One region of the Streptomyces sp. NPDC015131 genome, then DNA from elsewhere that is predicted to be linked to it. Evidence: riboswitches for the same ligand, from Rfam matches in the RefSeq annotation. Region 1 holds a riboswitch; the other holds the start of a gene.
What was found. A riboswitch is a leader RNA that binds a small molecule or an ion and turns the genes downstream of it on or off. The one in region 1 is predicted to bind cobalamin.
Positions count from the first base shown of each region.

Region 2: linked by a shared signal. The riboswitch ahead of ACF08D_RS04650 (ribonucleotide-diphosphate reductase subunit beta) and the one ahead of metE (5-methyltetrahydropteroyltriglutamate--homocysteine S-methyltransferase) in region 1 are both predicted to bind cobalamin.

Region 1 covers NZ_JBIBVB010000004.1:426,531-441,284, reverse strand. The annotation lists gene ACF08D_RS17910 (enoyl-CoA hydratase/isomerase family protein) at 1-46, shown strand, start outside; gene mmsB (3-hydroxyisobutyrate dehydrogenase) at 43-978, shown strand; gene ACF08D_RS17900 (enoyl-CoA hydratase) at 975-1,775, shown strand; gene ACF08D_RS17895 (glyoxalase superfamily protein) at 1,856-2,194, shown strand; gene ACF08D_RS17890 (short-chain fatty acyl-CoA regulator family protein) at 2,214-3,635, opposite strand; gene ACF08D_RS17885 (MmgE/PrpD family protein) at 3,820-5,340, shown strand; gene prpB (methylisocitrate lyase) at 5,341-6,246, shown strand; gene ACF08D_RS17875 (bifunctional 2-methylcitrate synthase/citrate synthase) at 6,264-7,400, shown strand; gene metE (5-methyltetrahydropteroyltriglutamate--homocysteine S-methyltransferase) at 7,500-9,818, opposite strand; cobalamin riboswitch at 9,979-10,201, opposite strand; gene ACF08D_RS17865 (3-hydroxybutyryl-CoA dehydrogenase) at 10,351-11,229, opposite strand; gene aceB (malate synthase A) at 11,226-12,818, opposite strand; gene aceA (isocitrate lyase) at 12,948-14,231, opposite strand; gene ACF08D_RS17850 (short-chain fatty acyl-CoA regulator family protein) at 14,630-14,754, shown strand, end outside.
Region 2 covers NZ_JBIBVB010000001.1:1,109,653-1,124,406, forward strand. The annotation lists gene ACF08D_RS04640 (carbon-nitrogen hydrolase) at 1-66, shown strand, start outside; gene thiI (tRNA uracil 4-sulfurtransferase ThiI) at 91-1,386, opposite strand; gene ACF08D_RS04650 (ribonucleotide-diphosphate reductase subunit beta) at 1,400-2,089, opposite strand; cobalamin riboswitch at 2,259-2,483, opposite strand; gene ACF08D_RS04655 (STAS domain-containing protein) at 2,575-2,931, opposite strand; gene ACF08D_RS04660 (PP2C family protein-serine/threonine phosphatase) at 2,969-4,348, opposite strand; gene ACF08D_RS04665 (SpoIIE family protein phosphatase) at 4,585-8,838, shown strand; gene ACF08D_RS04670 (STAS domain-containing protein) at 8,838-9,128, shown strand; gene ACF08D_RS04675 (MEDS domain-containing protein) at 9,238-10,113, shown strand; gene ACF08D_RS04680 (anti-sigma factor RsbA family regulatory protein) at 10,110-11,063, shown strand; gene ACF08D_RS04685 (NADP-dependent isocitrate dehydrogenase) at 11,205-13,424, opposite strand; gene ACF08D_RS04690 (amino acid adenylation domain-containing protein) at 13,468-14,754, opposite strand, start outside.

The DNA of each region.
Region 1 (14,754 bases):
CGAACTGCGCCTCGCCCCCACCGACCCCCAGGAGGTGCCCCGGTGAGCAGCGTCATCGCCTTCGTCGGCCTCGGCCACATGGGCGGCCCGATGGCCGCCAACCTGGTCAAGGCGGGCCACCGCGTCCTCGGCTACGACCTGGTCCCCGAGTCCCTGGCCGCGGCCACGGCCGCCGGTGTCGAGGAGGCCGGGTCCGCCGCCGCTGCCGCCCGGGAGGCGGACGTGGTGATCACCATGCTGCCCGCCGGCCGCCATGTCCTCGCGCTCTACCGCGAGCAGGGCCTGCTGGCCGCCGCCCGGCCCGGGACGCTCTTCGTCGACTGCTCCACCATCGACGTCGCCGACGCCCGGGCCGCCCACGAGGCCGCCGTCGCCGCCGGGCACCGGGCGCTGGACGCCCCGGTGTCCGGGGGAGTGGTGGGCGCCGAGGCCGGCACGCTCACCTTCATGGCGGGAGGCGGCGAGGCGGAGTTCACCGAGGCCGAGCCCCTGCTCCTCGCCATGGGCAAGCGGGCCGTGCACTGCGGTGAGGCGGGCTCCGGCCAGGCCGCCAAGATCTGCAACAACATGATCCTGGGCATCTCCATGATCGCGGTCAGTGAGGCGTTCGTCCTCGGCGAGAGCCTGGGCCTGTCCCACCAGGCGCTCTTCGACGTCGCGTCCACCGCGTCGGGCCAGTGCTGGTCGCTCACCGTCAACTGCCCCGTCCCGGGACCGGTGCCCACCAGCCCGGCCAACCGCGACTACCGTCCCGGCTTCGCCGCCCCCCTGATGGCCAAGGACCTCACGCTGGCCGCCAACGCCATCCGCGAGGCCGGTGTGGACGCCGCGCTGGGCCTGAACGCCGCCGCCCTGTACCAGGCGTTCGCCGAGGGGCCCGGCGCGGACCAGGACTTCTCCGGGATCGTCCGCGCCATCAGGGACCGGTCCGCGGCCCCCGCGACCCGCCCCGCCGACCAGAACGGAACACCCGCATGACCGCCCCCGCCGACCCCGCCACCGAGCCGTACGAGACCATCCTCGTCGAGCGCAAGGGCCGCACCGCGCTCATCACCCTCAACCGCCCCAAGGCGCTCAACGCCCTGAACCTCCAGGTGATGACCGAGGTCGTGGCCGCCGCCGAGGCGCTCGACCGCGACCCCGGCACCGGCTGCATCGTCCTCACCGGCTCGGCCAGGGCGTTCGCCGCCGGCGCCGACATCAAGGAGATGCAGCCGCAGGGGTACATGGACATGTACCTGAGCGACTGGTTCACCGCCTGGGACCGGTTCGCCGCCCTCCGCACCCCCACCGTCGCCGCCGTGTCCGGGTACGCCCTCGGCGGCGGCTGCGAACTGGCCATGATGTGCGACATCCTGCTGGCCGCCGACACCGCCGTGTTCGGCCAGCCGGAGATCAAGCTCGGCGTCATCCCCGGCATCGGCGGCTCCCAGCGCCTCACCCGCGCCATCGGCAAGGCCAAGGCGATGGACCTCTGCCTCACCGGCCGCACCATGGACGCCGCCGAGGCCGAACGCGCCGGGCTGGTCTCCCGGATCGTGCCCGCCGACGACCTGATCGGCGAGGCCCTCGCCGTCGCCGAGACCGTCGCCGGGATGTCCGCGCCGGTCGCCATGATGGCGAAGGAGGCCGTGAACCGCGCCTTCGAGACCACCCTCACCGAGGGCGTACGCTTCGAACGGCGCCTGTTCCACGCCGTGTTCGCCACCGCCGACCAGAAGGAAGGCATGGCGGCGTTCACCGAGAAGCGGCCGCCGGAGTTCACCCACCGCTGACCCCGGACCCGGCGCCGGCCCCGCCCCCGCACCCCGGGGACGGGGCCGGCGCCGCACCACGACCCTGGAGGCCGCACGTCATGAGCACGGACGAGGAGGCGGTGCCCGTCCTGCGGATCGCCGACGCCGCCACCGCGATCGCCTGGTACCGGCGCCTGGGCTTCGAGCCGCGGTGGGAGCACCGCTTCGAACCGGGCCTCCCCGCCTTCGTGGAGGTCGCCCGCGGCCCGGTGAAGCTCTTCCTGTCCGAGCACACCGGCGACGCCCGCCCCGACACCCTGGTCTACCTCCGGGTACGCGATGTCGACGCCGTCGCCGCCGAGTTCGGCGCCCCGGTCGCCACCGCCCCCTGGGCCCGCGAGACCGAGCTCCGCGACCCGGACGGCAACCGCCTGCGGGTGGGCACGCCGCACCCGTGAGCCCGGCCGTGCGCGGACCCTAGGTGACCACCGGGTACGGGACGTGCGTCCGCCGGTCCGGGTCGACCGCGAGCCGCCCGCCGGCCGGCGGCCGGGCGCGCTGGGCGCAGTCCCGGCGCTCGCAGATCCGGCACCCCAGCCCGATCGGGGTCGCCGCCCGGGGATCGTCCAGCGCCACCCCCTCGGCGTACACCAGCCGGTGGGCGTGGCGCAGTTCGCAGCCGAGCGCCACGGCGAACTCGGCGCGCGGCGCCCGGTGCCCGTGGCCGCCCCGCGTCACCGTGCGGGCCACCCAGAAGAACCGCTTCCCGTCCGGCATCTCGGCCACCTGCGTGACTATCCGGCCCGGCGCGGAGAACGCCTCGTACACCGTCCACAGCGGGCAGGTGCCGCCCAGCCGCGAGAAGTGGAAGTCCGTCGCGGACTGCCGCTTCGAGATGTTGCCCGCCCGGTCCACCCGCAGGAACGAGAACGGCACCCCCCGGCGGCCGGGCCGCTGGAGCGTGCTGAGCCGGTGGCACACCGTCTCGAAACCGACCCCGAACCGGGCCTGGAGCAGGTCTATGTCGTACCGCAGCTCCTCGGCCGCCGCCCGGAAGGCCGTGTACGGCATCAGCAGCGCGCCCGCGAAGTAGTTGGCCAGCCCGATGCGGGCCAGGGCGGCCGACTGCGCCGAGGACAGCGCGGTGCCGCCCGCCAGCGCGTCCAGCAGCGGGCCGTGCTCCAGCAGCGCCAGCTGGGTGGCCAGCTGGAAGGCCCGCTGCCCGTCGCTCAGCCACGGCGACAGGAAGAGCAGCCCCCGCCCGGCGTCGAACCGCCGCGCGTCCGCCGCCCGCTCCGGCGTCGACGCGATCGTCCGCACGCCGTGCAGGTCCGCCAGCCGGGCCTCCAGGGCGTCCGCGGTGCGCCCCGCCGTGCCCGGCCCCAGCAGCGCGGCGGTCCGCTCGGCCTCCTCGTCGAGCCGGCCGAAGTGGTTGTGGTGCGCGTAGAAGAAGTCACGCACCTCGTCGTGCGGCTCCACCGGCGGCAGCACGGTGTCGTCGGGGGAGGCGAGCGCCGCGACCCGCTCGGCGGCGTCGCGGTAGCGGTGGTGCAGGGTCACCAGGGCCCGCGCCAGCTCCGGGTGGTCGCGGGCGATGTCGCCGGCCTCCTCGGGCGGCACCGGCACACCGCACGCCTCGTCGGCCAGCGCGGCCCGCAGATCGGTGGTGAGCCGCTCCTCGGCGGCCTCCGAGAAGAACTCCGGGTCGACCCCGAGCACCTCGGCGATCCGCAGCAGCACCGGCGCGGTCAGCGGGCGCCGGCTGTGCTCGATCTGGTTCAAATAGCTGGTGGAGATGCCCAGTTCACGGGCCAGGTCCACCTGGTTCAGACCGCGCTCCCGGCGCAGTCTCCGCAGCTTGGCGTGGGCGTAGATCTTGCGGGCGGGTGGGCGTCCCATGAGCGGTTCCGTTCTCGGCGGGTGCCTCGACGCTTGCGAAGATACCATTCGCCGATTTCGCAACTTTCGCAGTTTCACCGCTCCGGACTGGACGGATTACACAGCGTGGAGCCGTGGCGGCGGCCCCGCCGGGCGGGAAGGCTGCAGGAGGCAAGCCGACCCACCGCACCGTCCGAGGAGTCCCGTGATCGACCACCAGGTACGCGTCCACCCCAGCGCCGACCGGCTGCCCCGCGAGGAGCAGCTCGCCTGGAAGCTGGCGGCCGTCGCCACCGGCACCCAGGACGCCGGGGACCTCGACCCCGAGGCCCGGGAGATGGCCGTCAACCGGGTCATCGACAACGCCTCCGTGGCCGTCGCCTCCCTCACCCGCCGCCCCGTCGCCGTGGCCCGCGCCCAGGCCCTGAGCCACCCGGCGGGCCCCGGCGCCTCGGTCTTCGGCGCCCCCGCAGCCACCCGCACGTCACCCGAGTGGGCCGCCTGGGCCAACGGCACGGCCGTCCGGGAGCTGGACTTCCACGACACCTACCTGGCCGCCGACTACTCCCACCCCGGCGACAACATCCCGCCCCTGCTCGCCGTCGCCCAGCACACCGGCCGCTCCGGCGCCGACCTGCTGCGCGGGGTCATCGCCGCGTACGAGATCCACGTCGCCCTGGTCAAGGGCATCTGCCTGCACCAGCACCGCATCGACCACGTCGCCCACCTCAGCGCCGCCACCGCCTGCGGCCTGGGCGCCCTGCTGCGGCTGCCCACCGAGACCGTGTACCAGGCCGTCCAGCAGGCCGTGCACACCACCACCGCCACCCGCCAGTCCCGCAAGGGCGAGATCTCCAGCTGGAAGGCGTACGCCCCCGCCTTCGCCGGCAAGGCCGCCATCGAGGCCGTCGACCGCGCCCTGCGCGGCGAGACCTCCCCCTCCCCGATCTACGAGGGCGAAGACGGCTTCCTCGCCTGGATGCTGGACGGCCCCGACGCCGCGTACACCGTCCCCCTCCCCGAGCCGGGCGAGGCCCGCCGGGCCATCCTCGACACGTACACCAAGGAGCACTCCGCCGAGTACCAGGCCCAGGCGATCATCGACCTGGCCCGCCGGCTGCGCGAGAAGACCGGCCCGCTGGACCGCGTCCGGTCCGTGGTGCTGCACACCAGCCACCACACCCACCACGTCATCGGCTCCGGCGCCAACGACCCCCAGAAGTACGACCCGAGCGCCAGCCGCGAGACCCTCGACCACTCCGTGCCGTACATCTTCGCCGTCGCCCTGGAGGACGGCACCTGGCACCACGAGCACTCCTACGCCCCGGACCGCGCCCGCCGCCCCGCCACCGTCGACCTGTGGCGGAAGATCACCACGGTCGAGGACGCCGAGTGGACCCGCCGCTACCACGACCCCGACCCGCTGCGCCGCGCCTTCGGCGGCCGGGCCGTGATCACCCTGGACGACGGCTCCGTCATCGAGGACGAACTGGCCGTCGCCGACGCCCACCCCGCCGGCGCCCGCCCCTTCGACCGGGCCGGATACACCGCCAAGTTCCGCACCCTCGCCGAGGGCATCGTCACCCCCGGGGAGCAGGACCGCTTCCTCACGGCCGCCGCCGGGCTCGACACCCTGGACACCGCCGGGCTCGCCGCGCTCTTCCCCGCCGTGGACACGGACGCGGTCGCCGCGTACGACGCCACCCTCCCGAAGGGGCTGTTCTGAGTGCTCCACACCCGCACCACCCCCGCCCAACGGCGGCGCGCCTTCCGGGAGAAGCTCGCCTCCGGACGCCTCCAGCGCGTCCCCGGAGCGATCAACCCCTACTCCGCCCGGCTCGTCCAGGAGGCCGGCTTCGACGCCGTGTACCTCTCCGGCGCCGTCCTCGCCGCCGACCTCGGGCTCCCCGACATCGGGCTGACCACCGCCACCGAGGTCGCCGGCCGCGCCCAGCAGATCACCCGCGTCACCGACCTGCCCGCGCTCGTCGACGCCGACACCGGCTTCGGCGAGCCGATGAACGCCGCCCGCACCCTCCAGCTCATGGAGGACGCCGGACTCGCCGGCCTCCACCTGGAGGACCAGGTCAACCCCAAGCGCTGCGGCCACCTCGACGGCAAGTCCGTGGTGCCCCGCGAGGAGATGACCCGCCGGATCAGGGCCGCCGCCGACGCCCGCCGCGACCCGGACTTCCTGCTGATGGCCCGCACCGACGCCCGCGCCGTAGAGGGCCTCGACGCGGCCGTCGACCGGGCCAGGGCCTACGTGGACGCCGGAGCGGACGCCGTCTTCCCCGAAGCACTGTCCGGCGAGGCGGAGTTCGAGGCGTTCCGCAAGGCCGTGGACGTCCCCCTGCTCGCCAACATGACCGAGTTCGGCAAGGGCCGGCTGCTGGACGCCCGCACCCTGGAGAACCTCGGCTACAACATCGTCATCTACCCCGTCACCCTGTTCCGCCTGGCCATGGGCGCCGTCGAGGACGGCCTGCGCACCATCGCCCGGGAAGGCACCCAGGAATCCCTGCTCGACCGGATGCAGACCCGCTCCCGGCTGTACGACGTGCTCGGCTACGAGCGGTACGCGGCCTTCGACTCGGCCGTGTACGACTTCACCCTCCCTCCCGGCAACTGACGCACCGGAGAACCGACATGACCAGCACCGCACCCGGGATCCACCGAGGTCTCGCCGGTGTCGTCGTCGACACCACCGCCATCTCCACCGTGGTCGAGGAGACCAACTCCCTCCTCTACCGCGGCTACCCCGTCCAGGAACTCGCCGCCCGCCGCTCCTTCGAGGAGGTCGCCCACCTCCTCTGGTACGGCGAACTGCCCGACGCCGGCCAGCTCCGCGAGTTCTGCGCCCGCGAACGCGCCCTGCGGCCCCTGGACCGCACCACGGCGGAAGTCCTCGCCCGGCTCCCCGAGACCTGCCACCCGATGGACGTCCTGCGCACCGCCGTCAGCTTCTTCGGCGCCGAGGACCCCACCGAGGACGACGGCAGCCCGGCCGCCAACCTCACCAAGTCGCTGGCCCTGTTCGCCCGGCTGCCCGTCGTGGTGGCCGCCGACCACCGGCGCCGCCACGGCCTGGCCCCCATCGCGCCGGACCCGTCCCTCGGCTACGCCGAGAACTTCTTCCACATGTGCTTCGGCCGGGTCCCGGACCCCGAGGTCGTCCGCTGCTTCGAGATCTCCCTCATCCTCTACGCCGAGCACAGCTTCAACGCCTCCACCTTCACCGCCCGCGTGGTCACCTCCACGCTGTCCGACCTCTACAGCGCGGTCACCGCCGCGGTGGGCGCCCTCAAGGGCCCCCTGCACGGCGGCGCCAACGAGGCCGTGATGCACATGCTCAACGAGATCGGCGACCCCGCGCGGGCCGAGGAGTGGCTGGAGGAGGCCCTCGCCTCCAAGCGGAAGATCATGGGCTTCGGCCACCGGGTGTACAAGCACGGCGACTCCCGCGTCCCCCTCATGCAGGAGGCCCTGGACCGGCTGGTCGCCCGCGCCGGCGACCCCGACGTCACCCGCCTGGCCACCCTGCACGGCGCCCTGCGGCACGCCATGGTCCGCCGCAAGGGCATCCACCCCAACCTGGACTACCCGGCGGGCCTGGCCTACCACCTGATGGGCTTCGACATCCCGGCGTTCACCCCGGTCTTCGTGATGAGCCGCATCACCGGATGGACGGCCCACATCACCGAACAGCTCGCGCACAACGCCCTGATCCGCCCCCTGGCGTCGTACGACGGCATCGGCCAGCGGCCGGTCCCCGCGGCCGGCTGAGGCCGGGCCGCACACCACGACGGCCGGGAGACCCGCTCGGGTCTCCCGGCCGTCGCCGGTGCGTCAGGACGTCAGTGCGTCAGACGCCGGAGCAGGACCTCACGAGGACGCCAGCTCCTCGCGGACCGTACGGGCCGCGGCCACCAGGTTCTCCAGCGACGCGCGGGTCTCGGGCCAGCCGCGGGTCTTCAGACCGCAGTCCGGGTTGACCCAGAGCCGCTCGGCCGGGATGGCCTCCAGACCCGTCCGCAGCAGGGCGGCGGCCTCGTCGGCGCTCGGGACGCGCGGCGAGTGGATGTCGTACACACCCGGGCCCGCCTCGCGCGGGTAGCCGTGGGCGGCCAGCTCACGCGCGACCTGCATGTGCGAGCGGGCGGCCTCCAGACTGATCACATCGGCGTCGAGGTCGTCGATGGCCTGGACGATGTCGCCGAACTCCGCGTAGCACATGTGCGTGTGGATCTGCGTGTCCGGACGCACCCCGCTGGTGCTGAGCCGGAACGACTCGGTCGCCCAGGCGAGGTACTCGGCGTGGTCGGCCTTCCGCAGCGGCAGCGTCTCGCGCAGCGCCGGCTCGTCCACCTGGATCACCGAGGTCCCGGCCGCCTCCAGGTCGTTCACCTCGTCGCGCAGCGCCAGCGCCACCTGCCGGGCGGTCTCGCCCAGCGGCTGGTCGTCCCGGACGAACGACCACGCCAGCATGGTCACCGGACCGGTCAGCATGCCCTTCACCGGGCGGCTGGTCAGCGACTGGGCGTACGTCGTCCAGCGCACCGTCATCGGCTCGGGGCGGGAGATGTCACCGGCCAGGACCGGCGGGCGGACATAACGCGTGCCGTACGACTGCACCCAGCCGTGCTGCGTGGCGAGATAGCCGGTCAGCTGCTCGGCGAAGTACTGCACCATGTCGTTGCGCTCGGGCTCGCCGTGCACCAGGACGTCCAGACCGGTCTTCTCCTGGAAGGAGATCACCTCCTGGATCTCGGCCTTGATGCGCTCCTCGTAGCCGGCCGTGTCGATCCGCCCGGAGCGCAGGTCGGCGCGGGCCGTGCGCAGCTCGCCGGTCTGCGGGAACGAACCGATGGTCGTGCTGGGCAGCAGCGGCAGACCGAGGTGGGCGCGCTGGGCGAGGGCCCGCTCGGAGTACGGCTGCGAGCGGCGGGCGTCGGCGTCCGTGACGGCGCCGGTACGGGCGCGGACGGCGGCGTCACGGGTGATGGGGGAGTTGGCGCGGGACGCCAGGTCGGCGCGGTTCGCGGCCAGTTCGGCGGCGATCGCGTCCGTGCCCTGGGCCAGGCCCCTGGCGAGGGTGACGATCTCGGCCGTCTTCTGCCGGGCGAAAGCGAGCCAGCGCTGGATCTGCGGGTCGATGTCGCGCTCCAGGGCCGCGTCGATCGGCACATGGAGCAGCGAGCAGGAGGCGGCCACGTCCACCCGGCCGGCGAGCCCCAGCAGGGTGCCGAGGGTGGCCAGCGACTTCTCCAGGTCGTTGATCCAGATGTTGCGGCCGTTGACCACACCGGCCACCAGGCGCTTGCCGGGCAGGCCGCCGACGGCGGCGAGCGCGTCCAGGTTGGCCGCGGCGGCACCGGTGAAGTCCAGGGCCAGACCGTCGACCGGCGCCTTGGCCAGCACCGGGAGGGCGTCGCCCAGCCGGTCGAAGTAGGAGGCGACCAGCAGCTTCGGCCGGTCGGCGAGCCCGCCCAGCTCGCGGTAGGCCCGCTCGGCGGCGTTCAGCTCGGCCGGGGTGCGGTCCTGGACGAGCGCGGGCTCGTCCAGCTGCACCCACTCGGCGCCGGCCGCCCGCAGGTCGGCGAGGACCTCGGCGTACACCGGCAGCAGCCGGTCCAGCAGGGTGAGCGGGTCGAAGTCCGCGGCCACGCCGGGCGCGGGCTTGGCGAGGAGGAGGTAGGTGACCGGGCCGACGAGGACGGGCCGGGCGGCGAGGTCCAGCGCCAGCGCCTCCTTCAGCTCCGCGACCTGCTTGGTGGAGTCCGCCGTGAACACCGTGTCCGGACCCAGCTCGGGCACCAGGTAGTGGTAGTTGGTGTCGAACCACTTGGTCATCTCCAGCGGCGCCACGTCCTGGGTGCCGCGCGCCATGGCGAAGTAGCCGTCCAGGGCGTCGGCGGCGACGGCCGCGCGGTGGCGCTCGGGGATCGCCCCGACCATCACCGTGGTGTCGAGCACGTGGTCGTAGTACGAGAAGTCGCCGGTGGGCACTTCCTGGACGCCGGCGCCGGCCAGCTCGCGCCAGTTGGACCGGCGCAGACCGGCGGCCGTGGCACGGAGGTCACCGGCGGTGACGCGGCCCTTCCAGTAGCCCTCGATGGCCTTCTTCAGTTCCCTGTTCGGGCCCTGGCGGGGGTAGCCGTAGACGGTCGCGCGTGCTGCCGCGGCTGCGGACTCGGTGGTCACGGAGATCTCCTTCGCGAGATGAATCCCTGAGGTCCCGGAGACGGACGGGGGCGCGAAGAAGCGACGGCCCGGGCGGGTACGGCCTCGCGCGACAAGCGCGGCCCTCCGCCTGGTGCATACGCCGACCCGCCCTCGAGGTCACCGGGAGCCGCGCGCGACGGTTCGCACGCGGACAGCGGGCAGGTCTTCGGACTCGCGGGCGCGTCCCGGACTTCGAGACACCTACTGGCCGTCGCTTCCCAGGCCCGGCACTCCGGGCCCAGTGCGTATGACGGCGGTCGTTCCCACTCACCGCTGCGGGGCAGTCCCGGATTCCCACCGGGTTCCCTCTTACGACGCGTCCCGTCTGGCGGACGGGGCGAACCAGCTGCGTCGGTCAGCCTACGGGCTGAGACCTCGGCCCGGAGTGGAGCGTCCATCATGCGGATGGTGAGATGAGACACCCGGGCAGGTCAGGGCCGGGAAACGGGGGAGGGGCGGGGCGCGCCGCGGCACGCTTCCCGCCCCTCCCGTCAGGGCCTCACCCGGGGTCCTACTCGTAGAGGTAGAACCCCCGGCCGGTCTTCCGGCCCAGCAGCCCCGCCTCCACCATCCGCTGGAGCAGCGGCGGCGGGGCGTACAGCGGCTCCTTGAACTCCTCGTACAGCGACCGCGCGATCGAGGCGACCGTGTCCAGGCCGATCAGGTCGGCCAGCCGCAGCGGTCCCATCGGGTGCGCGCAGCCCAGCTCCATGCCCGCGTCCACGTCCGCCGGGGAGGCGAAGCCCGACTCCGTCATCCGGACGGCCGACAGCAGATAGGGGACGAGCAGCGCGTTGACCACGAAACCGGCCCGGTCCTGCGACCGGATCGCGGTCTTGCCGAGCGTACGGGTGGCGAACTCCTCGGTGGCGGCGACCGTCTCGGGCGCCGTGTGCAGCGAGGTCACCACCTCCACCAGCGGAAGCACCGGCACCGGGTTGAAGAAGTGCAGTCCGATCACCCGGTCGGCGCGGCTCGTGGCCATGCCCAGCCGCATCACCGGGATCGAGGAGGTGTTGGTCGCCAGGATCGCGTCGGGACTCTCGACGATCTTGTCGAGGGCCGCGAAGACCTCGGTCTTGGCGGCGGGGTTCTCCACCACCGCCTCGACCACCAGCTGCCGGTCGGCCAGGTCCTCCAGGCTGCCGCTGAACACCATCCGGGCCAGCGCCGCCCGCGCCTGCGCCTCCTCCAGCTTGCCCCGCCGGACCGCCCGGTCCAGCGAGGAGGCGACCCGCTCCCGCGCGGTACGGGCCGCCACGGCGTCCACCTCGCACAGCACGGTGTCCAGGCCGGCCCGGGCGCAGACCTCCGCGATGCCCGCGCCCATCTGCCCGCCGCCGACCACCCCGACCCTGCGGATGCCGCCGCCCGGGAGGCCGTCGCTCACGAGCCGTCCTCCGCGCGCCGCACCAGGTGGCGGGTGTACGCGTCCGGGGTGAAGAACAGCGGCAGCTCGGCCGCCAGGGCCGTCCGCTCGAACAGCTCCCGCACCTCGATCACCGGCGACCGGGGCGACTCGGTGGCCAGCGCCGCGACCTCGTCGTCCAGCAGCCTCAGCACCGTCTCCCGGTCGATCACCCGGTGGCGCAGCCACTGCCAGATCTGCACCCGGGCGATCTCCGCCGTGGCGGCGTCCTCCATCAGCCCGTACAGCGCCACGGCTCCCTGGCCGCGCAGCCAGGCGTCGAAGTACCGCAGGGTGATGGCGATGTTGGAGCGCACCCCCTCGGTGGTGGGCGGGCCGCTGACGCGGCGCACCGACAGCAGGTCCGCGACGGTGACCTCCACGTCGTCCCGGGTGCGGTCGAGCTGGTGCGGCCGCTCGCCGAGGACCCCGTCGAAGACCTCCCGGCACACCGGGACCAGCCCCGGGTGGGCGACCCAGGAGCCGTCGAAGCCGTCCTCGGCCTCCCGCTCCTTGTCCAGCCGCACCTTCGCCAGCGCCGCCTGGTGGGCCTCCGGGTCCTTGCTGGGCACCTGCGCGGCCATCCCGCCGATCGCGTGGGCGCCCCGCTTGTGGCAGGTGCGCACCAGCAGCTCGGTGTAGGCGCGCATGAAGGGCGCCGTCATGGTCACCCGCGCCCGGTCCGGCAACAGGAAGTCGGTGCGGTGACCGAAGGTCTTGATGAGGCTGAAGAGGTAGTCCCAGCGGCCGGCGTTCAGCCCCGAGCTGTGCTCGCGCAGCTCGTAGAGGATCTCCTCCATCTGCACGGCCGCGGTGATGGTCTCGATGAGGACCGTGGCGCGGATCGTGCCGCGGGGGATGCCGAGCAGCTCCTGGGCGTGGACGAAGACGTCGTTCCACAGCCGGGCCTCGTAGCGGTTCTCCAGCTTGGGGAGGTAGAAGTACGGGCCGTACCCGGCGTCGATCTGGCGCTGCGCGCAGTGGAAGAAGTACAGGCCGAAGTCGACCAGGGACGCGGGCACCGGCTGCCCCTCGAACTCCAGGTGCTCCTCGGTGAGGTGCCAGCCGCGCGGGCGGACCACCATGGTGGCGGTCTTCTCGCCGAGGCGGTACTCCTTGCCGTCCTCGGTGGTGAAGTCGATCCGGCGCTCGATGGCGTCGAGCAGGGTGAGCTGGCCGCCGACGATGTTGTCCCAGGTGGGGGCGGTGGCGTCCTCGAAGTCGGCCATCCAGACCTGGGCGCCCGAGTTGAGGGCGTTGACCGCCATCCGGCGCTCCGGGGGACCGGTGATCTCCACACGCCGGTCGGTCAGACCGGGGGCGGGCGGCGCGACGCGCCACGTGGGGTCCTCGCGCACGGCGGTGGTGACCAGGGGGAACGAGAGCGGCGACCCGGCCGACAGGCGGATGGCCTGCCGCCGGCGCTCCTTGAGCAGCTCCAGCCGGCGCTCGCCGAAGGCGGCCACCAGGCTGCCCACGAAGTCCAGGGCGGCGGGGGTGAGGATCTCGTCGTGACGGGGGCCCGGGGCCGCGAGGACGCGGATCTGGCGGGTCAGTGCGCTGGTGGACATCACGTACTCCTGAGGCGGGAGCGGAGAGGGTGGCGGAGGGGGCGGCGGGACGGTGCGCCGCCCCCTCCACGGGGGGCCGGCCGGGCGGTGCATGGCGTCACCGCGCGGCCGGCGTCCGGGTGGGACGGCCTAGTGGAACTGCTCCTCCTCCGTGGAGCCGGCCAGGGCGGTGGTGGAGGAGGCGGGGTTGACGGCGGTGGAGACCAGGTCGAAGTACCCGGTGCCGACCTCGCGCTGGTGCTTGACCGCGGTGAAGCCCTGCTCCTGGGCGGCGAACTCGCGCTCCTGGAGGTCGACGTAGGCGGTCATGCCGTGCTCGGCGTAGCCGCGCGCCAGGTCGAACATGCCGTGGTTGAGCGAGTGGAAGCCCGCCAGGGTGATGAACTGGAAGCGGTAGCCCATGGCGCCCAGCTCCCGCTGGAACTTGGCGATCTGGTCGTCGTCCAGCGCGGCCTTCCAGTTGAAGGACGGCGAGCAGTTGTACGCCAGCATCTGGTCCGGGTGCTCCGCGTGGATCGCCTCGGCGAACTCGCGGGCCTGCGCCAGGTCGGGCGTGCCCGTCTCGACCCAGATGAGGTCGGCGTACGGGGCGTAGGCCAGACCGCGGGCGATGACCGGCTCCATGCCGTTCTGGACCCGGTAGAAGCCCTCGGCGGTGCGCTCGCCGGTGACGAAGCGGGCGTCACGCTCGTCGACGTCGCTGGTCAGCAGGTTCGCGGCCAGGGCGTCGGTGCGGGCGACGATCAGGGTGGGGACGTCGGCGATGTCGGCGGCGAGACGGGCCGCGTTCAGGGTGCGGATGTGCTGGGCGGTGGGCACGAGCACCTTGCCGCCGAGGTGGCCGCACTTCTTCTCGGAGGCGAGCTGGTCCTCGTAGTGGATGCCCGCGGCGCCGGCCGCGATCATCGCCTTGGTCAGCTCGAAGGCGTTGAGCGGGCCGCCGAAGCCGGCCTCGGCGTCGGCCACGATCGGCGCGAGCCAGTCGGTGGTGTCGGTGCCGCCCTCGGCCGTGGCGATCTGGTCGGCGCGCAGCAGCGCGTTGTTGATGCGGCGGACGACCTGCGGCACCGAGTTGACCGGGTACAGGCTCTGGTCGGGGTAGGTGTGGCCGGCCTGGTTGGCGTCGGCGGCGACCTGCCAGCCGGACAGGTAGATGGCCTGGAGACCGGCCTTCACCTGCTGGACGGCCTGGCCGCCGGTCAGGGCGCCCAGGGCGTGGATGTAGTCGCGCTCGTGGAGCTGGCGCCACAGCCGCTCCGCGCCGCGCCGGGCGAGGGTGTGCTCCTCGCGGACGCTGCCGGAGAGCCGGATGACCTCTTCGGCGGAGTAGGTGCGCTCGATGCCCTTCCACCGGGGGTCGGTGGCCCAGCGCCGCGCCAGTTCCTCGGCCGCCTGCGTGATCGCCTCTGCCATGACTGTCACCGTCTCCTCGGTATGTGTCGTCTGCCAACGCTCGTCCCTACCGGACGGTGGTGGCACTCTGTGTCGTGTTTCTGGGTGCGGCCCCCGTGACCCATGTCACGGAAGGGTGAGCAACGCTGCCGGAGCGAGCCGTCGCCTCTGCCGGGATCACCGACGTCAGGGCGTGAATCGAGCCCCGGTACCGGGCGCCGGCCGTTGGGTCCGGTGGGCCGCACCACCACTCTGGCACTGGCACTCAGTGCCATCAATCGTGGAACGCTGCCAAGTTTTGCGAATCTTCATTCGCTCTTTTGCCAAGGTTGTTAATGATTTTCCGTTCCCTGCTCACGTACGCTGAGCAGCACTCGGACCCCGAGGGAGCGCCACGCCCGGACCAGGAGGAACGCGCGGTGAGCAAGACCTACGCCGGAGCACGCCTGCGGAGACTGCGCGAGGAACGTCGCATGACCCAGGCCGAGCTCGCCCGCGTCCTCGCCATCTCCCCGAGCTACCTCAACCAGATGGAGCACGACTC
Region 2 (14,754 bases), on a different contig from region 1:
TGGCTGGAGCTCTTCCCCTTCCTCACCACCCGCCGCCCCGACGCCTACGCCCCGCTCACCGTCTGACCGGCGGGCCCGTCGCGGCGCCCGTCAGACGGGCGCCGCGCACCGGCCGGCGGCGGGGTCCCGCGGGTCCTCCTCACCGTCCGCTCCGGGCCGCAGCACCTGCGCCGAACCGAGCAGCGCCTCCACCACCTCGTCCAGGTCGAGGCGCCTCTCGACCGACCGCAGCTGCGGCAGCCGCGCCCGGGTGCTGACCCGGGGCGGGGCGAGCAGGCTGCAGCAGTCCTCGTCCGGCAGGACCGAGATGCCGGCGGTCCCGATGGACCGGGCCTCGTCGATGATCTCCTGCTTCTCCCAGCCGATCAGCGGGCGCAGCACGGGCAGCGCGGCGGCCTCGTCCACCGCCGCCAGGTTCGCCAGGGTCTGGCTGGCCACCTGCCCCAGGCTGTCGCCGGTCACCAGCGCCTGGGCGCCGGTGCGGGCGGCCAGCGCGGACGCGGTCCGCACCATCAGCCGGCGCTGGGCCACCACCTGGAGCCGTCCGGCCCCGGCCACGGCGAGCTGCTTCTGCGCCGTGCCGAGAGCCATCACGTACAGCTCGCCGGGCGGCTGGTGGCGGTTGAGCTCCCGGGCCAGGGCGTACGCCTTGTAGACCGACGACGGGTTGGTGTACGGGGCGCCGTTGAAGTGCACGAAGTCGCACGCCAGCCCCCGCCGCATGGCCCGGTGGGCGGCGACCGGGGAGTCGTACCCCCCGGAGAGCAGGACCAGGGCCCGGCCGCTGGCCCCCACGGGCAGCCCGCTCAGGCCGGGCAGCCGCTCCCAGGACAGATAGGTCTCCTTGCGGTCGATCTCCACGCTCAGGGTCACGTCCGGCGAGGTGAGGTCGACGTGGAGGCCCGGCACCGCCCCGAGGACGTGACTGCCCAGGTGCGCCTCCATCCGGGAGGAGGTCAGCGGGAAGCGCTTGTCCCGCCGCCGCACCCGTACCGCGAAGCCGCGCACCCGGCGCCCGGCGGCCACCTCGCCCAGCACGTCCGCCGCCGCGGCGCTGATGCCCTCCAGGGTGCTGGGCACCCGCACGGCGGGTTCGACCGTGTTGAACCCGGGGACCCGGCGCGCCCGCTCCACCAGGGCGTCCCGGGGGACCTGACCGCCCAGCACGGTGACGTTCTGGGCGGTCTTGATCCAGGTGGAGCCGCCGACGCCGCGCAGCGCCACGCGCAGGTTGTCGTGCAGCCGCTCGGTGAACCGGTGGCGGTTGCGCCCCTTGAGGAAGACCTCACCGTGCTTGAGCAGCACGCACGGGCCGTAGGCCGCCGCGGGCGCGGCGTCCTCCGGTTCCCGGGGGGCGGGTATGGGGTGGTTCTCGTGTCCGTGCATCCGTCCGTCTTCCTCAGAAGTCCCAGTCGTCGTCGGAGGTGTCCTCCGCCTTGCCCATGACGTACGACGACCCGGAGCCGGAGAAGAAGTCGTGGTTCTCGTCGGCGCCCGGCGACAGCGCCGCCAGGATCTCCGGGTTGACCTCCGTCCCCGCTGCGCCGAAGCGGGCCGGGTAGCCGAGGTTCATCAGCGCCTTGTCGGCGTTGTAGCGGACGAAGACCGCCACGTCGTCCATCAGCCCGAGCGGCTCGTACAGCTCGCCCGAGTAGCGCAGTTCCAGCTCGTACAGCTCCTCCAGCAGCTCGTACGTGAAGGCCCGCATCTCCTCCTGCCCGGCGGGAGTCCGCCCCTCCAGGCCGCGCTGGTACGTGTAGCCGGAGTAGTAGCCGTGCACCGCCTTGTCGCGCAGGATCAGCCGGACCATGTCGGCGGTGTTGGTGAGCAGCGCGTGCGTGGAGAAGTGCAGCGGCAGGTAGAAGCCCGCGTACAGCAGCAGCGACGACAGCAGCGTGGAGGCGACCTTCCGCTTCAGCGGGTCGTCGCCGTAGCCATAGGTCGGCGTGATCAGCACATACGGCTCGGACACCCGCGGCATGCCGTCGCGGCGCGGGTGCAGGGGGATGCGTGTGGCCGGCAGGCCCAGCCTGTCCACGAAGCGCCTGGTGTTCTCCGAGACGCTGGAGAAATACACAAGACCGCTCATCGGTCCGCCGCCTCCTCTCGCTCGTTCCCGTCCGGCTCCGGGGACCGGAGGAGGGCACGGCGGCACGTGGGGCGGAGAGCGGACGGCGGCGCGCGAAGGCACGCCGGAGCCGGGTCCGTACGACGGCCACGCGGCCCTCCCTCGGGGCCTCGAAGCGCGTACGCCGGACGTCGGCGCACGCACCGGTGGCAGGTCTTCGGACTCGCGGGCACATCGCCTGACGACGTCAGGCCACCTACTGGCCGTCGCTTCCCGGGCCCCCGCACGGGGCCCAGTGCGTATGACGGCGGTCGTTCCCGCTCACCGCTGCGGGGCAGTCCCGGATTCGCACCGGGTTCCCTCTTGCCTCGCCGGGCACCGCAGTGCCCGGCGAACCACCAGCGGCTCCAACACTACATCTGGAACCGACTGGTGGCGCGCACCCCAGATGTTGTGTCTCGCAAGAAAGTTAGGTATACCTAAGTGGGGCGCCGACCCCGGTCGTGTCAGTGCGCCAGCGCCCTGAGCGCGTCGTCCGCCGTGGGGTGGAAGGTGAAGACCTGGTCCAGGCCGACCGTGTGGAAGACCCGGGTCAGGTCGGGGCTGAGCCCCGCGAGCGCCAGCGGGCAGCCGGCCGCCTCCGTGCGGTGGTAGGCGCCGACCAGCACCGTGATGCCGGTGGAGTCGCAGTACGTCAGGCCCGACAGGTCCAGCACCAGGGCCCCGTCGGGCGCGAGCGGCACCGACGTCAGCTCCCGGCTGAGCCGGGGCGCGGTGTGGTGGTCCAGCTCGCCGGTCACCTTCAGCAGGATCCGGCCGGCCCCGTGCGGCTGCTGGTCGACGGTCAGGATGGGTTCGGTCACCGGTTCTCCAGGTGGGTCATGCGGGTGTCGCCGATGGTCATACGGGTGTCGCGGGTACGGACAGGACGAGCAGCGCGGTGTCGTCACCGACTCCGCGGCCCAGGTCGCCGAGGAGGCCGTTCACAGTGTGCAGGAGCGCGTCGGCGGTCGGCGCGCCCAGGGCCGCCAGGTGCCGGACCAGCCCGTCCTGCCCCAGCAGGCCGCCCCCCGGGGTTCGGGCCTCGACCAGCCCGTCGGTGTAGAGCAGCAGCGCGTCACCGGGTCTCAGGCGCGTCGTCGTCCGGACGAACCGGGGCGCCGGGAGCATGCCGATGAGCTGCCCGCCGAGGGTGGAGACCGGCTCCACCGTCCCGTCGGCGCGGTGCGCGAGCGCGGGCGGGTGACCGCCGCCGGCCAGGGTGACGGCGAAGGACCCGCCGGCCTCCGGTTCGAGCACCCCGAACAGGGCCGTGCAGTAGCGCGGCGTGCTGCCCTGCTCCTCGCCCTTGAGCACCGCGTCCAGGTTGGCCAGGGCGTTGCACGGGTCGGGGTCGTAGATCGCGGCGGCCCGCAGGGTGTAGCGGGTCAGGGAGGTGAGCGCGGCGGCGTCGGCGCCCTTGCCGCACACGTCGCCGATGAAGAACGCCCAGCGCCCGTCGTCCAGCGGGAACAGGTCGTAGAAGTCCCCGCCGACCTCGTCCGCCGACGCCGGGTGGTACGCGGCCGTCGCGCACAGGCCCGGCACGGTCGGCAGGACGGGCGGCAGCAGGGTGCGCTGGAGGGTGCGCGCCAGCCGCTCGGCGTCGGTGCGCCGGGCCCGCTCGGCGGCGACGGTGCGCAGCGCGGACAGCCGCAGCTCCAGCTCCTCCATCACCAGGGCCGCCAGGTCCCGCAGGCTGCCGAGCTGGTCGTCCGTGGGGTGGCGCGGCCGGGTGTCCATGACATGGACGGTGCCGAGGCGGTGGCCGTCTGCGGTGGTGACCGGCGCGGCGGCGTAGAAGCGGATGCCCGGGCCGCCGGTGACCAGCGGGTGCCCGGCGGTGCGCGGATCGGCGCGGGCGTCGGTCACGACGTACGGATCGGGGCCGAGGACGGCGGAGGCCGACAGCCCCGGGACGCGGAGCGTCTCGGCGGAGCCGGCCGGGCCGTGCGCGGCCCTGACCCTGATCCGGTCGGCCTCCACGAACGCCACCCCGGCCATCGGCGCGTCGAAGATCCGCGCCGCCAGCGAGGCGATCCGGGAGAAGGTGTGGTCCGAGGACGGGTCGTCGAGGGGGTACCGCCGCAGCGCGGTGACGCGGCCCTCCTCGTCGAGCGGCTCGCCCTCGCCATCGCATGGCGAACTCGCGCCGTCGCGTGGCGAGCTGTCGCCGTCGTGTGGCGAGCTCTCGCCGCCGGGCGGCGAAGCGAGCACCGGTACCGGTGAAGTAGAGGTCATCGTCCCGCCCCCTGCGCGCGTCTCGTGCTCTCACCATGCCGAGTGCTGGTACCCCGTTTCGACGCTTTATCCTACGGAGTGATCGGCGCCGGTGGGTGGGGCGGTCCGGGGTGCGGGACGACGGACGTCGGACCCCGCGCCCGGGTCACGTGCCGCCCCCGGCGGTGGTGCCGCGACCGGCCGGATCCCGGTGGCGCGGTCCGGCAGGTGGGGCTGGTTGGACGAGAGGGTCTCCCGTGACGCGTGCTGAAGACGCCGGGCAGGCGTGTGCCCGGAAGGCCGGGCACCCGTCGCCGGGCGGGGCGGCCGGCGAGGTGTTCGCCGCCGACGCCGAGGTCGGCGCGGACCTCGCCGCGGTGGACTGGACGGCGACCCCGCTCGGGGTCCCGGAGAGCTGGCCGCAGAGCCTGCGGACGGCGGTGAGCATCCTGCTGTCCTCCCGCTTCCCCATGTGGATGGCGTGGGGACCGGAGCTGACGTTCTTCTGCAACGCCGCCTACCGCCGCGACACCCTGGGCCAGAAGTACCCCTGGGCCCTGGGCCGCCCCGCCGACGAGGTGTGGGCGGAGATCTGGGACGACATCGGCCCCCGCATCGACGCCGTCCTCACCACCGGCGAGGCCACCTGGGACGAGGCGCTGCTGCTGTTCCTGGAGCGCTCCGGCTACTCCGAGGAGAGCTACCACACCTTCTCCTACAGCCCCCTGCGGGACGACTCCGGCGCGGTCGTCGGCATGCTCTGCGTGGTCAGCGAGGAGACCGAGCGGGTCATCGGCGAGCGGCGGATGGCGACCCTCCGGGACCTGGGCTCCGACCCCAGCGTCGTCCGGACCGAGCAGGAGATGCTCGCCTTCGCCGGCGAGCAGCTGGGCCGCAACCAGCGCGACCTGCCCTTCACGCTGACGTACCTCTTCCAGCCGGACGGCACCGCACGGCTGGCCGCCGCCACCGGACTGCCCGCCGGGCACCCCGCCGCCCCCGCGCTCCTGCCGTCCGGCGCCCCCGCCGGCGACGCGGAGGAGAGCGCCGGTACGGCCGGCGCCTGCGGCCCGGGCGCCGGGGACCCGGACGTGCCGTGGCCCGCCGCCGCCCTGGCCCGCGGCGAGTCCGTGACCGTACCCCTCGACGCGGCACCCTTCACCGGGCTGCCCGCCGGGGCGTGGCCGAAGCCGCCCGCCGAGGCCCTCGTCGTACCGCTGCTCCAGCAGGGCAGCGCCCCCTACGGCTTCCTGGTCGCCGGGCTCAACCGCTACCGCCCCCTGGACGCGGGCTTCCGCGGCTTCGTCGAACTGGTCGCCGGGCACATAGCGGCAGGCGTGGCCAGCGCCCGCAGCTACCAGGCGCAGGAGCGGCGCGCCGAGGAGCTCGCCGAGCTGGACCGGGCCAAGACCGCGTTCTTCTCCAACATCAGCCACGAGTTCCGCACCCCGCTCACCCTGATCATGGGGCCGGTCGAGGAGCTGCGCGGCCGATTCGAGGGCGCCGACCCCCGGGCCCGCGAGGAACTCGACGCCATCCACCGCAACGGCCTGCGGCTGGGCAAGCTCGTCAACAGCCTGCTCGACTTCTCCCGCATCGAGGCCGGCCGGATGCAGGCCCGGTACGAACCGGTCGACCTGCCGGCCGTCACCGCCGAGCTGGCCAGCGTGTTCCGCTCGGCCGTGGACAAGGCCGGGCTCGCCTTCGAGGTCGACTGCCCCGCGCTGGCCGAGCCCGTGCACATCGACCGGGGCATGTGGGAGAAGGTCGTCCTCAACCTGCTGAGCAACGCCCTGAAGTTCACCTTCGACGGCTCCATCGCCGTCCGGGTCCGCGCCGAGGACGGCCATGCCGTCGTCACCGTCGCCGACACCGGGATCGGCGTGGCGGAGGAGGAGATGCCGAGGCTCTTCGAGCGCTTCCACCGCATCGAGTCCGCCCGCTCCCGCTCCAACGAGGGCAGCGGCATCGGCCTCGCCCTGGTCAAGGAGCTCGTCGGCCTGCACGGCGGCACGATCACCGCCGACAGCGCGCCCGGCGAGGGCACCCGCTTCACCATCCGGCTGCCCTTCGGCACCGACCACCTGCCCGCCGGGGCCCTCGTCCCCTCCGCGCCCGCCGCGGCCGTCTCCGCCACCGCCGAGCCGTTCGTCCAGGAGGCCCTGCGCTGGCTGCCCACGGAGGAGGCCGGCGCGCCGCGGACCGGCACGGACACCTCCGCGACCGGCGGCGCCTACACCTCGGGCCCCGTCGTCCCCGCCCGCGTCCTGATCGCCGACGACAACGCCGACATGCGGGAGTACCTCACCCGCATCCTGCGCGGCGCCGGCTACCAGGTGGAGGCCGTCCCCGACGGACTGGACGCCCTGCGCGCCATCCGCGCCGACGCCCCCGACCTCGTCGTCAGCGACGTCATGATGCCCCGCCTCGACGGCCTCTCCCTCGTACGGGAGCTGCGCGCCGAGGCGCGTACGGCCGCCGTCCCCGTCCTGCTGCTCTCCGCCCGCGCCGGGCAGGAGGCGTCCATCGAGGGCCTGCAGTCCGGCGCCGACGACTACCTCGTCAAGCCCTTCGCCGCCGCCGAACTCCTCGCCCGGGTACGGGCCAACGTCGAACTGTCCCGGCTGCGCACCCATCACGCGCGCTGGCGCACCGCGCTCGTCGACTCCCTCCAGGAGGCGTTCTTCGTCTGCGACGAGGAGGGCGCCGTCATCGAGCTGAACACCGCCTTCACCGACATCCTCGGCTACGGCCCCGAGGACCTCCCGTACGCCCCGGTCCACCCCTGGTGGCCCTCCGCCGACAGCGACCCGGACGCCCACCGTCGGGTCGCCGAGGCGTTCGACCTGCTGATGACCGAGGGCAGCGGGCGCTTCACCATCCCCGTCACCCACCGCGACGGCCACCGCCTCTGGATCGACGCCGCGTTCAACAAGGCCCAGGACCCCGACACCCGCCGCAGCGTCACCGTCGGCACCTTCCGCGACGTCACCGCCGAGCACTACGCCGTCCAGCGCGACAGCGCCCTCGCGGCGCTCAGCCTGCGCCTCACCCAGGCGGCCGGCCTGACCGAGGCGCTGTCCGGCGCCCTCGACGAGCTGAAGCAGCTCTGGCACGCCCGGGAGGTGTCCGCCGTGGTCTTCGGCCCCGGCGGCGAGCCCGCGCTGACCGCCACGGACACCGCGTCCGGCTGGGACGGCCTGCCCGAGGACCGCCGCGAGACGCTCACCGCCCTGCGGGAGCTGCCCGTGCTGACCCCGTTCACCGACCGCACCGGCGCCGGGATCGCCGTGGAGCACCCCGAGGGCCCCATGGTGCTGTGGGTGGACCTCGGCGGCGTCCGGCCCTTCGCCGAGCCGGACCAGCTGCTGCTGTCCCTGCTCGCCGGACACCTCGCCCAGGGACTGGTCCGGGTGCACCAGATCGACCAGCAGCGCCGTACCGCCCTCGCCCTCCAGCGCGCCATCCTCGGCCCCTCGCACCTGCCCGACGGCTTCGCCGTACGGTACGAGCCGGCCACCCGGCCGCTCGAGGTCGGCGGCGACTGGTACGACACGGTCGCGCTGCCCGACGACCGCATCGGCATCGTCGTCGGCGACTGCGTCGGCCGCGGACTGGCGGCGGCCACCGTCATGGGCCAGCTCCGCAGCGCCTGCCGCGCCCTGCTCCTCCAGGACGCCAGCCCCGCCCAGGCCCTCATGGCGCTGGACAACTTCGCCGCCGGCGTCCCCGGCGCCGAGTGCACCACCGTCTTCTGCGGCGTCCTCGACCCGGTGACCGGCCGGCTCACCTACTCCAGCGCCGGGCACCCGCCGGGGATACTCGCCCACCGGGACGGCACCACCCGCCTGCTGGAGGAGGGCCGCAGCCTCCCGCTGGCCGTCCGCCCCGGCCGGCCGCGCCCCGAGGGCGAGTGCGTCATCCCGGCCCTCGCCACCCTGATGCTCTACACCGACGGGCTCGTCGAGCGCCGCCGCCGCCCGCTGAGCGTCGGCATCGACCAGGCCGGCCAGGCCGTCCAGGAGGGCAGGGACGCCGCCGTGGACGATGTCGCGACCCGGGTGATGTCCCGGCTGGAGCCGGAGAACGGCTACGACGACGACGTCGCCCTGCTGCTCTACCGCCACCCCGCCCCGCTGGAGCTGACCTTCCCCGCCGAGTCCGCCCAGCTCGCCCCCGTGCGCAGGACCCTCCGCAGCTGGCTCGAACGCTGCCAGCTGCCCCCGCAGACGGCGCAGAACGTGCTGGTCGCCGCCGGGGAGGCGTGTGCCAACGCCATCGAGCACGGCCACCGGCACCGCAGGGGCGAGCCCATCCGGCTCCGCGCCGAGGCGAACGTCACCGATCTGCGGCTGCTCGTCGCCGACTCCGGGCAGTGGAAGACGCCGCAGCCCGAGGCCAACGCCCACCGGGGCCGCGGCATCATGCTGATGAAGGCCATGATGCAGCAGGTCACCGTCACCACCGGCGCCGACGGCACCACCGTCCAGATGCACACGAGGATCGCGTGATGACCACCACTCCGCTCACCCTGACCCCCGGTCGGCGGGCCGACGGCACGACGCTGCTCACCGCGGTCGGCGAGATCGACATGAGCAACACCGACGCCCTCGCCGAAGCCCTCGACAGCGCGTCCGGCCCCGTCGTCCTCGACCTCACCGGCGTCGAGTACCTGGACAGCGCCGGCCTCAACGTCCTCTTCTCCCACGCCGACCGGCTGGAGCTCATCGCCACCGCGCTCCTCGCGCCGGTGCTGACGATCTCCGGGCTCGCCGAACTGACGACGGTCGAGGGCCTGTGACCCGGGGCCGGTCACCCGGCCCCGTGCCCGGACCGACCCGGCCGGGTGGACCGATGTGCTTCCATTGACGGACAATTCCGCGAGCCGGGGCGAACGAGGAGGAGCGGCCATGACGAGGGTGCGAGGAGCCGGCGCACCCCACGCACGGTTGTCGGCGGCGGAGCAGCACACCAGTGTGGTCTTCTCCGACGACCGTGAGTGGGCGGAACAGCTCTGTACGTTCGTCCGTGCCGGGCTCGACCGGGGCGAGCAGGTCCAGTACTTCGCGGACGCCACCGAGCCCGCACGGGTCCTGGCCGCGCTCTCCGACGGCGGCGTCGACGTACCGGGCGCCCTGTCGCGCGGCCAGCTGACCGTCTCGACCGCGGCCCAGACGTACCTCGCCCAGGGCGGCTTCGACCCCGACGCCATGATGGGGCTCTGGGCGGACGCGCTCGACGACGCCTTCGCCCAGGGGCACAACGGCATGCGCGCCATCGGCGAGATGTCCTGGGGCGTCCGCGACATAGCGGGCGCCGACCGGCTGCTGGAGTACGAACTGCGCATCCACGACGAGGTGTTCGCGCGGCTGCCGCTCACCGCCTGGTGCTTCTACGACCGGCGGCTGCTGCCCGAGGCGTACCTCGACGTCCTGACCGGCGCGCACCTGACGCACCGCGGCGAGACCCTCGCCGACCCCGTGCTGCAGGTCGCCCCCCTGGCGGACCACCCCGGCTTCCGGCTCTCCGGCTCGGCGGGGTACGACACCCGGGAGGTGGTCACGGCCGCGGCCGCCGCCGTCCGGGGCGCGGCCGCCCCCCGCGTGGAACTGGACCTGGCGGACCTGCGCCACCTGGACGCCGCCTCGCTCGCGGCCCTCGCCGACGCCGCGGCGTCCCGCACCGGCGGCGATCCGGTCCTCCTGCGGCAACCACCACCCACGCTGCGCCGGCTCCTCGACCTGTTCCCCACGCTGGGCACCGCCCTGGAGGTCGTGGACCGATGACGACCTTCATGCGCACGACCGGCGACACCGGCCGGCAGGACGCCTTCTTCCACCCCGCCCTGTTCTACGGGACCCAGGACGAGTACGCCGACGGCCTGCGCGCCTTCGTCCGCGGCGCCCTGGACCACGCCCACCCCGTGCTGGTGGCCGTGCCCGGCAAGCGGCACGCGGCGCTGCGCGAGGCCCTGGGCGCCGACCACCCGCACCTCACCTGGGTCGACATGACCGAGGCGGGCCGCAACCCGGGCCGCATCCTGTCCCTGCTCCAGGACTTCGCCGACCGCGCCGGCCCGGACCCGGTCTCCATCGTCGGCGAGCCCATCTGGCTCGGCCGCACCCCGGAGGAGGCCCGGGAGGCCACCCGCCACGAGGCGCTGATCAACCTCGCCTTCGAGGGCCGCCCGGTCAGCATCCTGTGCCCCTACGACACCGCGCTCCCCGAGGACGTCCTGGCAGAGGCGTACCGGACGCACCCGGTCATCGGCGCGCCCGGCGCCTACCGGCCCAGCCCCCGGTACGCCGACCCGCACGAGGTGCTCCGCGACTGCGACGCCCCGCTGCCCGAGCCGGCCGACCCCGCCGTCGTCCCGTTCGAGGAGCACGACCTGGCGCGCACCCGTGACGAGGCCGACCGCTGGGCGGCCGGGGCGGGACTGCCCCCGGCCCGGCGCACCGACTGGCTGCTCGCCGTCAGCGAGGCGACCAGCAACTCCGTGCGGCACGGCGGCGGCAGCGGGACCCTGCGGATGTGGCGCACCCCCGGCGCGTTCGTCGCCGAGATCAGCGACGGGGGCCGGCTGGCGAATCCGCTCATCGGGCGCCGCCGCCCCGATCCCACCGCGCCGACCGGCGGCCGCGGCGTGTGGATCATGCACCAGCTCTGCGACCTGGTCGAGATCCGCGCCGGGCGCGACGGCCTGGTCCTGCGGCTGCACATGGCCCTGGGCTGACCCCGGCCCGCCCGCCCGGCACACGGAGGCGGGCGGCCCCGGTCCCGTACGGACAACGCGATCGCCCCGGCCGGTGGGAAACCGGCCGGGGCGATCCACGTGCGGGGGGCCGGGCCCGGCGGTGCGGGCCCGGCGGCGGCGTCAGGCCAGCGAGGCCAGCGCCTGGTTGAGGGTCTTCGACGGGCGCATGACCGCCGCGGCCTTGGCCGGGTCCGGGTGGTAGTAGCCGCCGATGTCGGCCGGCTCGCCCTGCACCGCGATCAGCTCCTCGACGATGGTGCCCTCCTGCTCGGTGAGCGTCTGGGCCAGCGGGGCGAACGCCTTGGCCAGCTCGGCGTCGTCCGTCTGCTTCGCCAGCTCCTGCGCCCAGTACAGGGCCAGGTAGAAGTGGCTGCCGCGGTTGTCGATGCCGCCCAGCCGGCGGCTCGGCGACTTGTCCTCGTTGAGGAACGTGGCCGTGGCGCGGTCCAGGGTGTCGGCGAGGACCTGGGCGCGGGCGTTGCCCGTGGTCTGCGCCAGGTGCTCGAAGCTCACCGCGAGCGCCAGGAACTCGCCCAGGCTGTCCCAGCGCAGGTAGTTCTCCTTCACCAGCTGCTGGACGTGCTTGGGCGCGGAACCGCCGGCGCCCGTCTCGAAGAGGCCGCCGCCGTTCATCAGCGGTACCACGGAGAGCATCTTGGCGCTGGTGCCCAGCTCCAGGATCGGGAAGAGGTCCGTGAGGTAGTCGCGCAGGACGTTGCCGGTGACCGAGATGGTGTTCTCGCCGCGGCGGATCCGCTCGACGGACAGCTTGGTCGCCTCCACGGGCGACATGACCCGGATGTCCAGGCCCTCGGTGTCGTGCTCGGCGAGGTACCGCTCGACCTTCCCGATCAGGACGGCGTCGTGGGCGCGGGTCTCGTCCAGCCAGAAGACCGCCGGGTCGCCGGTCGCGCGGGCGCGGGTGACGGCGAGCTTCACCCAGTCCTTGATCGGCGCGTCCTTGGTCTGGCAGGCGCGGAAGATGTCACCGGCCGACACGGTCTGCTCCAGGACCACGTTCCCGGCCTCGTCGACGAGGCGGACGGTGCCGGTGGCCGGGATCTCGAAGGTCTTGTCGTGGCTGCCGTACTCCTCGGCCTTCTGCGCCATCAGGCCCACGTTGGGCACCGAGCCCATCGTCGCCGGGTCGTACGCGCCGTTGGCACGGCAGTCGTCGATGACGACCTGGTAGACACCCGAGTAGCTGCTGTCGGGCAGCACCGCGAGGGTGTCGGCCTCCTGGCCGTCGGGGCCCCACATGTGACCCGAGGTGCGGATCATGGCCGGCATGGACGCGTCGACGATCACGTCGGACGGCACGTGCAGGTTGGTGATGCCCTTGTCGGAGTCGACCATGGCCAGCTCGGGGCCCTCGGCCAGCTCCGCGTCGAACGACGCCTTGATCTCGGCGCCCTCCGGCAGCTTCTCCAGGCCCTTGTAGATGCCCCCGAGGCCGTCGTTGGGCGTGAGGCCGGCGGCGGCGAAGACCTCGCCGTACTTCGCGAAGGTCTTCGGGAAGAAGGCGCGCACCACATGGCCGAAGACGATGGGGTCGGAGACCTTCATCATGGTGGCCTTGAGGTGCACCGAGAACAGCACACCCTCCGCCTTGGCGCGGGCGACCTGCTCGGACAGGAACTCGCGGAGCGCGGCGACGCGCATCACGGAGGCGTCGACGACCTCACCGGCCTGTACGGGTACGGACTCCCGCAGGACGGTGGTGGAGCCGTCGTCGCCGGTCAGCTCGATGCGCAGCGAGCCGGCCTCGGAGATCACGACGGACTTCTCGGTGGAGCGGAAGTCGTTCTGGCCCATGGTCGCGACGTTGGTCTTCGACTCGGGGGTCCAGGCGCCCATGCGGTGCGGGTGGGCCTTGGCGTAGTTCTTCACCGAGGCGGGGGCGCGGCGGTCGGAGTTGCCCTCGCGCAGGACCGGGTTCACGGCGCTGCCCTTGACCTTGTCGTACCGGGCGCGGATGTCGCGCTCCTCGTCGGTCTTCGGGTCGTCCGGGTAGTCCGGCAGCGCGTAGCCCTGCTGCTGGAGCTCGGCGACGGCCGCCTTCAGCTGCGGGATGGAGGCCGAGATGTTCGGCAGCTTGATGATGTTGGCACCGGGGGTCTTGGCCAGCTCACCCAGCTCGGCGAGGGCGTCGTCGATGCGCTGCCCCTCCTCGAGGTACTCGGGGAACCCCGCGATGATGCGGCCGGCCAGGGAGATGTCCCGGGTCTCGACGCCGACGCCGGCGGTCGAGGCGTAGGCCTGGACCACGGGCAGGAACGAGTGCGTGGCGAGTGCCGGGGCCTCGTCAGTGTGTGTGTAGATGATGGTCGAGTCAGTCACCGGGTGCTCCGCTCCACGTCTGCGTCTGCAACATTGCTCGACATCAAGATATCTCGTGATCGATCGTCGATCGACAGGGGTCCGGTTCCTTTCTGGACAGCCCGGGGGAGGGGGGCAAAAACCCCTCCCGCTCGAAAAACCGTACATAGCGGTCGAAGAGTGCATCGTCCACCACGGCGGGTACGACGTCGCATTCCGACAGTGCCCGCCGGGTGGCCGAGGAGTCGAACAGCGGAGAGCCGCCCTTGGGCGCGGTCTCGGCGGGCGTCGCCTCGGCGGAGGGCGTCTCGGCGGACGGAGTCTTGGCGGGCGCCGCCTCGGCGGACGGCGGGAGGAGCCCGAGGAGCGGGTAGGCCGCGTTCCCCGGCTGCCGCTCCACCCGGCGGTGCCACTCCTCCAGCGGTACGTCGTCCAGCCGGTGCCCCAGTTCCCGCAGCCGCCCCGCGATCCCGGCGAAGGTCCGCAGCCGCTCGCTGGACAGATGGAAGACGCCCCCGGCCGCCCCCGTGCCGGGCGCCGCCCGGCCGGTCGCCAGCGCGGTGATCGCCCCGCTGACGTGGTCCACCGGCACCAGGTCGAAGTCCGAGACGTAGTCACCCGGCGCGGCACCCACCTGGAGGCACCCCTTCACCAGCAGCCACAGGAAGTCCGACGTCTGGCACACCCCGGTGGCGGTGGCACCGGCGATCCGGGTGGGCCGGTACACCGTCACCGGCAGCCCCCGCTCCCCGGCCCGCGCCACCAGCGTCTCCGCCACCCACTTCGACTCGGCGTAGCCGTTGCGCAGCAGCGTCACGTCGCCCAGCGGGTGACCGGGCAGCACCCGGCCCACCGGCGGCCCGGCCGGCGGGAACACCCCCACTGTCGACACATGGTGCACGGGCACCGTGCGGTGGGCGGCGGCCAGCCGCAGCACCTCCGCCGTCCCGTCCACGTTGGCCGCCCTCAGCCGCTCGTAGCCGTACGCCAGGTTCACCTCCGCGCCGGAGTGGAACACCGCGTCGACGGACCGGGACAGCGCGGCGAACCGGTCCTCGCCCAGCCCCAGCCGGGGCAGCGCCAGATCGCCGGGGACCGGGACCACCCGGTGCGCCATCGCGTCGTCCCACAGCCGGTACCGCTCCAGAACGGCCCGGATCCGCTTGCCGGCCGTCGCCGCGTCCGCCGCCCGCACCAGGCAGTGCACGACCGCCCCGGTCCGCTCCAGCAGCTCGCGCAGCAGGAACGCGCCGAGGAACCCGGTCGCACCCGTCAGCAGCACCTCGCGCGGCTCGGCGGCCACCCGCACCACCTCCCCGGCGGGCACGATGGCCGGGTCCAGAGCCACCGG